Regions from separate parts of the Hymenobacter arcticus genome, predicted to be linked through region 3. Evidence: riboswitches for the same ligand, from Rfam matches in the RefSeq annotation. Region 3 holds a riboswitch; each other region holds the start of a gene.
What was found. A riboswitch is a leader RNA that binds a small molecule or an ion and turns the genes downstream of it on or off. The one in region 3 is predicted to bind cobalamin.
Positions count from the first base shown of each region.

Region 1 (3,269 bases), on a different contig from region 3:
TGCGCAGCGCCGTGGGCGGCCTCATGGACGAGAGCGACATCAGTACCGTGGCCGAAGTCATTGCCGAGCTACAGCGCCTGCGCCGCCCCGCCTGGATTGACGTGCACAACCTGCGCGTGCAGCGCTACGGCGCCAACCTGCACATCGACTGCCACATGCAGATGCCCTATTATTTCTCGCTGGAGAAGGTGCACACCGAGCTGCACGAGATTGAGGAGCTGATTCGGGCCCGCTTCGCCGCCGTCGAAATCGAGATGTTTGTGCACGCCGACCCCTGCTCGTTTGCCGCCTGCTCGCTGTGCCACATGCCCGAGTGCCCCGTGCGCCGCCACCCCTTCGAGCAGGAAATCGTGTGGGATATCCACAACGCCGTGAAGGACGAGCGCCACCACCTTGTCATTTAACAGTTATCAATTAACATTTAACAGCTTTTCCACTCGCCTAGTGTGTTAAGAAGCACTATTAAATGTTAATTGATAACTATTAAATGAAAGTCACTTGGCTGGACTCGTCCACTTGCTGTCTTTCACCCGAAAGCGCCAGGGCAGGGCCACGGCTTCATCGCCAGCGTACTCCAGCCCTACGCGCGAGCTGGCGATAACCTGCTCATCAGCAAGTACTTCGCCGGCATCTTCTATCCAGATGCGGGGGCCGCTGAGCAACTCGCCGTTGAGGGCCGGCGTGAGGCCTAGCGCCTGGCTGAGCACGCCGGGGCCGGCGGTGAGGTTGCGGGCCAGCTTGGGCAGGCCGCGGCGGCGCAGCATAATCTCTTGTCCCTCAAGTGGTTCTATGGCCCGAATAAGCACCGCATCGGGGTGCGCCGCATCATTCGCAGTGAGGTTGAATAGGGTGTGCACCCGGTACACGGTGTAGAGGTAGGCGTGGCCGCCGGGCTGGTACAGGGCCTGCGCCTGCCGGGCCTTGCGCTGCAAATGCAGCGTAATGCTGGGGTCGCCCTCGTGCCGGTAGGCCTCCGTTTCGACGATGCGGCCGGTGGTCAGCTCGCCATCGATTTCGGTACATACCACCTTACCCAGCAGTTCGCGGGCAATGGTGAGTACATCGGAGCGCTGGAAGAAGGCCAGGGGGAGCACGTTTTTGTCTGAAATAACTGTCATGGCGAGCGTAACGAAGTGGAGCGCGGCAATCGCACCTGAACGACTTAGGTGTACTTCGTTCTGGGGCGATTGCCGCGCTCCACTTCGTTACGCTCGCCATGGCAGACGGTTTTGATGCGTCTGGCAGGGGCCACACGCGTGCCCGCAAAGTATTGTACCTTTGCCCTTGCCACGGTGACCAGACTCCTACCCACGGAGCGAGGTTGAAAAGGGAATCCGGTTCAAGGCCGGAGCTGTCCCCGCAACTGTACGCGCTACATCGGGGTGGGCACCCCAAGCCACTGCCGGCCTTGGTTATCAGCTGATAATCAGGCTAGTGGGAAGGCCGCCCACCCGGCAGCGCAAGCCAGGAGACCTGCCAGGGCATTACCAGGTTCAGCGCTCGCGGAGGACGAGCGGAGAATGAGAGCACCCGCCCCACCCGGTTCACCCGAACCGCTACCCGGCAGCTGCTTTCAGCCTCAGCCCCAGCGTGTTTTCTGGCTTCGGCCGGTAAGCTTCGTGAAGGTTTTGAGCTGAATTTTCGCTTGAAAATTTAGTTCGTGTTGATTTCGCTCCTTTCCAACGCTCCTTTTCCCAGCCCCCGCGGCTGGCGGCTACCCAGCGCCCTCTTGGCGGCGCTGCTGGCCGCCGGCCCCACCGCGCACGCCCAAACCACCCCGGCCCCGCGCCCCGACACGCTGCTGAGCACCCGCCGCCACCGGCTGGCCGAGGTGCGGGTGCAGGCCGTGCGGCCCAGTCGCTTTGCCGTGGGCAGCCGGCAGGTGGTGCTCGATTCGCTGGCCCTGGCGCAATACCGGGGCGGCACCCTGGTGGAGCTGCTGGAGGAGCGCACACCGCTGTATTTCAAGAACTACGGGCCGGGGCAGCTGGCTTCCATTGCGCTGCGAGGCACGGCTTCGCGCCACACGGCAGTGCTGTGGCAGGGGTTTAATATCAATATTCCATCGCTGGGCGAGGCCGATTTTGCCATTTTGCCGGTGGGCGCGGCTACTAGCATTGCGGTGCAGCCGGGGCCGGCGGCGGCGCTCTACGGCAGCGGGGCCATTGGCGGGGTGGTGCTGCTCGATACCGAAACCGACTGGCAGCCCGGCCTGCGCGGCAGCCTGCAAGCTGATGCGGGCAGCTTTGGCCTGCGCGGCGGCAGCCTGGCGGTGCGCGGGGCTACGGCCCGCGTGGCGGCCCGCACCACCGCCAGCTGGCGCACCGCCCAAAACGACTACCCCTACACCCTGCAAGAGGCGCGGGGAACGGCGCGCTACCGCCTCACCAACGCGGTGCTGCACCACCAGTGGAGCCTGAGCCAGGACGTGGCCCTGCGCCTGGGCGCGGCCGGCGAGCTCACGGCTACCGCCTGGCTCACCGACACCGACCGCGACATCATGCCCAGCGTGTACGCCGCGCCCACCCAAACCCGGGAGTTTGACCAGAGCCGCCGCCTGCTGCTGGGCTACCGGCACCTGGCTTCGGCCCGGCGGCAGTGGTCGGTGCGCGGGGCGTGGTTTGAGGACGTGCTCGACTACCAGGATGGCGGCGCCATCAGCCGCTCGCGCATGCGCACCACCCAGGTCCAGGCCGAGCACACCGCCGCGCTGGGTGAGCGCGGCAGCCTGCGCGTGGGCGCTGAGGCCCAGCATTTTGCCGCGGCCATCGATGGCTACGGCCCCACCGCCGTATCTGAAAACCGGGCCGCCGCCTTTGCCCTCCTGCGCTACGACCCGCGCCCCGGCCTGCGGCTGTCGGGCAACCTGCGCCAGGCGCTTTTGCCCGGCGGGGCGACCCCACTCACGCCCACCGTGGGCGTGGAGTGGGACTGGCTAGGCCGCCAAACCGCCCTCACTGACTCAACCCACTCGGTGCTCACGCTCAAGGCCAGCGCCTCGCGCAGCTACCGCGCGCCCACGCTTAATGAGCGCTACTGGCGGCCCGGCGGCAACCCCGACCTGCGCCCCGAAACCGGCTGGGGCTATGAGGCGGGCGCGCAGCTGCGCTACCCCCTCGGCTCGCGGGCCAGCCTGCTGTTCGAAGCCACCGCCTTCCACCAGCTCGTGGACGACTGGGTGCAGTGGATACCTAATAATCAGGGTATCTGGAGCCCCAACAACCTGCGCCAGGTGCGCAGCCAGGGCCTCGAAACCAGCGCCGCCTACC
Region 1 is NZ_BAAGXF010000002.1:598,280-601,548, reverse strand. It holds gene ACYVGC_RS06140 (cation diffusion facilitator family transporter) at 1-404, shown strand, start outside; gene ACYVGC_RS06135 (DNA-3-methyladenine glycosylase) at 495-1,118, opposite strand; cobalamin riboswitch at 1,274-1,495, shown strand; gene ACYVGC_RS06130 (TonB-dependent receptor) at 1,661-3,269, shown strand, end outside.
Region 1: linked by a shared signal. The riboswitch ahead of ACYVGC_RS06130 (TonB-dependent receptor) and the one ahead of ACYVGC_RS06660 (TroA family protein) in region 3 are both predicted to bind cobalamin.

Region 2 (3,269 bases), on a different contig from region 3:
ACCACTCCCTGCGCCGCCGCCACCCCTGGGTATTTTCGGGGGCCATTGCCCGCGCCCTGGGCGAGCCGGCCGAGGGCGCGGCCGTGCGCGTAGAGACCCAGGCGGGTGAATTACTGGGCGTGGGCCACTACTCGGGCAGCGGCTCCATCGCGGTGCGCATGCTGGATTTTGGGCCGGAAGCGGAAATGCCAACCGCTGATTTCTGGGTGAAGCGCCTGGCCAATGCCTACGCGCTGCGCCAGCGCCTAGCCCTCACGGGCACGGCCGATACCAACGTTTTCCGGCTGGTGCACGCCGAGGGCGACGGCCTACCGGGCCTCATCATCGACGTGTATGGCGACGTGGCCGTGGTGCAGGCGCACAGCGTGGGCATGTACCGCGCCCGCCCCGAAATAGCTGATGCCCTGCAAGTTGTGTTTGGCGACAAGCTGCGCGCCATCTACGACAAGAGCGCCGAAACCACGCCCGGCCACGCCGTAGGCGACAACAAGAATGGCTACCTCTTCGGTGAAAGCACCGGCCAAGAGCACTTGGTGCACGAAAACGGCCACCAGTTTGCCGTGGACTGGGAAACGGGCCAGAAAACCGGTTTCTTCATCGACCAGCGCGACAACCGCGCCCTGCTGGCCCGCTACTCGCCCGGTCGCCGCGTGCTCAATACGTTTTGCTACACCGGCGGCTTCTCGGTGTACGCCCTCGAAGCCGGCGCCGAGTTGGTGCACTCCGTCGATAGCAGTAAGAAAGCTATTGCTTTAACTGAGCGCAATGCCGAGCTTTCGCACCACGCTGACCGCCACGCCGCCTACCCCGACGACGTGCTCACCTTCCTCAAAAGCCACTCGGCCGAGTACGACCTGCTGGTGCTCGACCCGCCCGCGTTTGCTAAGCACCTCAGCGCCCGCCACGCCGCCCTCATGGGCTACAAGCGCCTCAACGCGGCCGGCATTGCCCACCTCGCACCGGGCGGTCTGCTGTTCACGTTCTCGTGCTCGCAAGTAGTTAGCCCTGAGTTGTTTGAGGGCGCCGTACTGGCCGCCGCTATTGAGGCTGGCCGGCCGGCGCGCATCCTGCACCGCCTCACCCAGCCCGCCGACCACCCGGTAAGCCTCTTTCACCCCGAGGGCGCGTACTTGAAGGGCCTGGTGCTGGCTGTGGAGTAACTCGCAGAAAATCAGAACGTCATGCTGAACGCAGTGAAGCACCTCGCTCGCGCCGCTGGATTAATAACTCTAGCGGCGTAAGCGAGGTGCTTCACTGCGTTCAGCATGACGTTTTTTTTACCCACACTTTACACTGTCGCTTCCACCGGCCTAAGTGGCGTGGGGCGGCGCTGGTCGTCCACGGCCACGAACGTGAACGAGCCAGTCACGGCTAGCAGCCGACCCTCCGCGTACATCTGCTCTACAAATAGCTCGACGCGCACTTGCAGGCTAGTACGGCCCACATGCACCACATTACCAATGAGTTCGACCAGCGTGCCGCCGGGGATGGGGTGCGTAAAATCCACTTTATCGGAGGATACCGTCACCATTTTGAGGCGCGAAAAGCGGGTAGCCGTGATGAAGGCCACCTCGTCCATCAGCATGAGCGTGGCCCCGCCGAAGAGCGTGTCGTAGTGGTTAGTCGTGTTCGGAAATACGGCTTTGAAGATGCGCGTTTCGGCGCGGGCAATCTGGTCGGCGAGGGCTATCATAGGGCTGAAAAGAAAAAATGACGCGTCCACGGCGCTCGTTTTTTCATCTTCTCCCAACTTGCTAAAGCACTCATTCAGACCCAGCTACGCCCGCCCCGGCCACCGCACACGCAATAGCCGGGCCGCCAGCGTGCCAAACCTGATGCGGAGCCCCAAAGCGCGGAGGAAGCATCAAATGGCGGCCGGCAGGTCTCCTGACTTTGTACCATGCCACCCCCTCCTTCTCGGCCGAAGCCAATGGAAACTTGCGGGGTGGCACTGGGTGGGTACTTACAGTAGCGCGTCTGTGCGGGAGTTTCACCCGCTTCCCTTTTCATTCCGATGGCCCAGGCGGGCAGTCGAAAACCGGCCGCTGGTTGATTTATAAAAAATCGAAGCAGCAGTAAACCGCCGCGAAGGTAGCGCGTATTTTCGGCGGGCCGAGGCAAACTTATCACCCCGGACTAGCGGTTAGCAGCGTAGTGTTTACGAAAAAGAAACTTTCGCCCACCCGTCAGCCCGTGGCCATTATTGGGGCGGGCGTGGCGGGGCTGGCCGCCGCGGCGCGGCTAGCGGTGGCCGGGCACCCGGTCACGGTATTTGAGGCCAGCAGTTCGTTTGGGGGCAAAATGCACCAGTTTGAACTGCCCGGCGGCTACCGCTTCGACGCGGGGCCGTCGCTGTTCACGCTGCCGCAGCTGGTGGACGATGTCTTCCGGCTGGCCCACTGCGACCCGGCCGACTACTTCCGCTACGAGCGCCTCGACCCCATCACCAACTACTTCTTTGCCGACGGCACGCGCCTCACCGCCTGGGCCGACGCGGCGAAGTTTGCCGCCGAGGTCGAGCAAAAGCTGGGTACACCGGCCGCCGCCGTGGCGCAGTTTCTGGCCCGTAGCGGCCGGGCCTACAATGCCACGGCGGGCACCTTTTTGCACAAGTCGCTGCATAAAGCGGGCACCTACCTCAGCTCCGAAACGCTGAAGGCCGTGGCCGCCCTGCCCAGCCTGGGCCTCACCGGCACCATGCACGCCCGCCACGAAAAGGCCTTTGGTCAGGACGCGCGCTTAGTGCAACTCTTTGACCGTTACGCTACTTACAATGGCTCCGACCCCTACCAGGCCCCGGCCACGCTTTCGCTCATTCCGCACCTGGAGCACGGCATTGGCGCGTTTTACCCCGAGGGTGGCATCTACGCCATTGCCAGCAGCCTGCACCGGCTGGCCGAGGAGTTTGGGGTGAAATTTCGGTTCAACGAGCCGGTGCGCGAGATTCTCACGGCCGGCCCCCTCATCACCGGCCTGCGCACCGACCTCGATATTTACGACTTCACGCAGGTGGTCAGCAACATGGACGTGGTGCCCACCTACCGCCGCCTGCTACCCAGCCAGCCAGCCCCCGAGCGCACCCTGAGCCAGCCGCGCTCATCGTCGGCACTCATTTTTTACTGGGGCATAGCCCGCGAATTTGCAGAGCTAGACCTGCACAATATCTTCTTCTCGGCCGATTATAAGGCCGAGTTCGACGCCATTTTTCAGGAGAAAACCGTGGCTGATGACGTGACCATCTACGTCAACATCACCTCCAAAAAAACGCC
Region 2 is NZ_BAAGXF010000009.1:46,106-49,374, reverse strand. It holds gene ACYVGC_RS15530 (class I SAM-dependent rRNA methyltransferase) at 1-1,160, shown strand, start outside; gene ACYVGC_RS15525 (acyl-CoA thioesterase) at 1,289-1,693, opposite strand; cobalamin riboswitch at 1,861-2,058, opposite strand; gene crtD (phytoene desaturase family protein) at 2,155-3,269, shown strand, end outside.
Region 2: linked by a shared signal. The riboswitch ahead of ACYVGC_RS15525 (acyl-CoA thioesterase) and the one ahead of ACYVGC_RS06660 (TroA family protein) in region 3 are both predicted to bind cobalamin.

Region 3 (3,269 bases):
CACCGTGGCTAGCACCGTCAGGTGCGGCCCCGTGACGCCGCCCAGCGCCCCAAACGTCCAGAGTAAATACTCCTGAATTTGCTCGGGGGCGCTGAAATACTGCCATAGGCTGACGATGGCCCCGGTCACGCTGGCCACCATCAGGCCCACAATGAGCAGCACCACATTGTCGCACACCCGCGCCGCCAGGGTTAGCACCAGGGACATTACCAGGGCCGCGCCGGCCGTGGCCGCCAGCACCAGCGCCCAGCTGCCGGCCAGCCCCAGCTGCCGCACGGCCAGGGCACTCGTCACGCCGCCGCCCGTGAGCATTACCAGGGCCACGCCCAGCCCCGCGCCCGCCGTGAGGCCCAGCGCCGACGGCCCGGCCAGCGGGTTGCGGAAGAGCGTCTGCATCTGCAAGCCGCTCACGGCCAGACCACTACCTACGGCTAGCGCCGTAAGTGCTTTGGGCAGCCTGATTTGATGCACAATGAAAGCCGTGGCCGTGTCGGCCGCCGGACCGTAGCCCAGCAGGTGGCGCGCCACCGTGCCCACCGGAATGCGCACCGGCCCCAGCGCCACATCGAGCACGAAGGCCACCACAACCAGCACAACCAGCAGCAGGAGCCCCTGCACCAGCCGGGGGCCGGGCCGCGCAGCGGGGCCCGGTGCAAGCGAGGGCTGGCTCATCGCAGTGGTTGGTAATAGCGGAGCGTCCAGGTGGGCAGCAGCTCGGGGTGTAGAATGTGGAGCAGGTCGGCCAGTAGCAGGTCGGGGTGCATGGCCCCCGATTCCCAGTAGTCGTTGGAGCCCTGGGCGTTGGTACGCAGGGTGTTATTGAAAATCCGGTTGTTCCGGACGGGGGCGAAAGCGGCGTAGCGGGCATCCTGCGCCAGCAGGCCGGCTTTGGAGGTAAGCGTGCCAATGTGCAGCCAGTAGTCGGCCGCCAGCGCCACCGGGGCTACTGCCTCAAACGACAAGGCTACGCTGCCACCGGGGGCCTTGGTGCGGTCCCAGTGGTAGGTGGCACCCGCGTCGCGCAGAAACTGGGCCATGTAGCTATCCGCATCGGGCACGTACCACACGTCTTTAAAGGGCAGGCCGACCACTACGCTGGGTTGCCGGGTGGCCTGCTTGCCCAGCGCGGCCAGGCGCTGGTACTCGCGGGCCACGGCGTCGAACTTTTGGTTGACCACGACTTCCTTGTTGAGCAGGGCGGCCAGCACTTTCACCCACTCGGCGCGGGCCAGGGGCGTGGTCTCGACCCACTCCGAATTGATAATGACCGGGATACCCGCCGCGTGCAGGGTTTGAAATTGGTCGGCGCGCTCGCCGGGCCAGCCGGTGGTCATTACCAGGTCGGGGTGGTGGGCCACCAGCAGCTCGTTGTTCAGCTCCTTGCCCTGGCCTACCTCGTAGAGCTGGCCGGTGGCAATGCGCTGCCGCACCCGCGCCGCCGACACGTACTGCAAGCTGCCCACGCCCACCAGCACATCGGCGGCCCCCAGAAAATCGGCCAGCGCCACGTGCATCGACGACAAGCCTACGAGGCTGCGAATCGGCGTTTCGATAACCTGCGCATCGGGGTAGCCGGCCGGGCGCGCGGCCCCGCGCGGCACCAGCAGGTAGCGCCTGGCCGTGGCCGCCGGCTCGGTGGGGATTTGAATGGTGATTACCTTGTAGTTACCCGCGTACGCCAGGCGAAAGCCCTTGGCGTATTGCACCGAGGTGCGCCCGGGCGCCGGGGCCGGGCGGGCGGGCACGGCGGGGCGAGCTACTGGCACCGCCGTGCCCGCCCGGGCGGGCCGCACTTGCCCCAGCCCAACCAGGTGGCTCGTTAGCAAAGTAGCTAGTAAACAACTAGTTCGCCAGGTAAAAAAAGGGGAAGCTAGGCCCCCGGCGCGGCCGGGGGTAGGCGAGGAGTGGGGCATGGTACGGCGCGCTTTTCTACCGAAAGCGGTGGGTGAAGGAGGCAACGGCAGGTCTTCTGACTTCCCCCCGGCCGATGGCCTTCCCATTCCCGCAAGAACAGTGGCGCCACGTATCGGCCGGTTGGCAACTGGGGTCACAGCAGCGGCGACTGTCTCGGTTTCGCACCGAATTCCCTTTTAAAGCCGCCCCGCACCGCGGAAGCGACTACCCTTGCTCGGTTGCAAAGGTAGCACTGCCCGCCAGTGGCTGGCCCCTTGGCCCCAGGGCTGCCCGCGCCACCGTTCGGCCCCGCGGCCTACAAGTGGTCGAGGCGCCCGCCATCCACGCGCATCTCGGCGCCCTGCACAAAGGCGGCATCGTCGGAGGCGAGGTAGGCCACGGCGGCGGCCACGTCTTCGGGCTTGCCCACGTCGCTGGGGTTGATTTTTTCGACGCCCGACTTCACGTTGGGGTTGTTCCAGAGCATGGGCGTGTCGATGGCCCCCGGCAGCACTACGTTGGTACGCAGGCCTTTGGGCTTGCCCTCAATCACCGATGAGCGGGTGAGCGACAGTACGGCGGCCTTGGCGGCGGCGTAGGGGGCCACCAGCGCCTCGGTGGCCACGGCGTGGATGCTGGCTACGTTCACGATGTTGCCGCCCGGCTTCATGTGCAAAAACGCCTGCTTGGTGAAGTAAAACGCGCCCAGCAAGTCCACGCCCAGCACACGCAGCCAGTCGTCGCCGGTGAGTTCTTCGAGGGGCTTAAAATGCATGAGGCCCGCGTTATTCACCACCACGTCGAGGCGGCCAAACTTGGTGAGCGTGGCGGCCACGGTAGCAATTACCTGGTCTTCCTGGGCTACGTTGCAGAGGCTGGTGAGCACGTCGGGCGCGCCGGCATCTTTCAGCACGGGGGCGGCCTGGTCGAGGTTGGCCTGGTTGATATCGGCCAGCACGAGGCGGGCGCCTTCCGAAGCCAGGCGCTTGGCAATGGCCAGGCCGATGCCGCTGGCCCCACCCGTAATTATGACTACTTTATCCTGGAAACGCATGATGTAGAGCGGTGTAGCGTGGACTCTGCGAGTCCGCGCGTGGGAACGTTAGGGTAAGAGATTGGCAAGTGGCGCAACGCGCGGACTCGCAGAGTCCACGCTACCTCCTTACTTAATGGTTGGCTTGCAGCGGCGCGTTGGCGGTGGTGGTAGAGGGCTGGGCCTGGGCCTGCTGGCTGGCCTCTTTTTGCTGCCGGGCCCAGGCGGCGTTGCTTTCCTGGGGCATGATGAGGGGCACTTGCAGGCAGGCCGTTTGGGTGGGCAGCACCTGCTTCCACTGGCTGATGAGCTTTTTATAGGCCTCGCCCACGGGACGGATATT
Region 3 is NZ_BAAGXF010000003.1:46,026-49,294, forward strand. It holds gene ACYVGC_RS06655 (iron chelate uptake ABC transporter family permease subunit) at 1-672, opposite strand, end outside; gene ACYVGC_RS06660 (TroA family protein) at 669-1,826, opposite strand; cobalamin riboswitch at 1,943-2,141, opposite strand; gene ACYVGC_RS06665 (SDR family NAD(P)-dependent oxidoreductase) at 2,210-2,947, opposite strand; gene ACYVGC_RS06670 (glycoside hydrolase family 1 protein) at 3,060-3,269, opposite strand, start outside.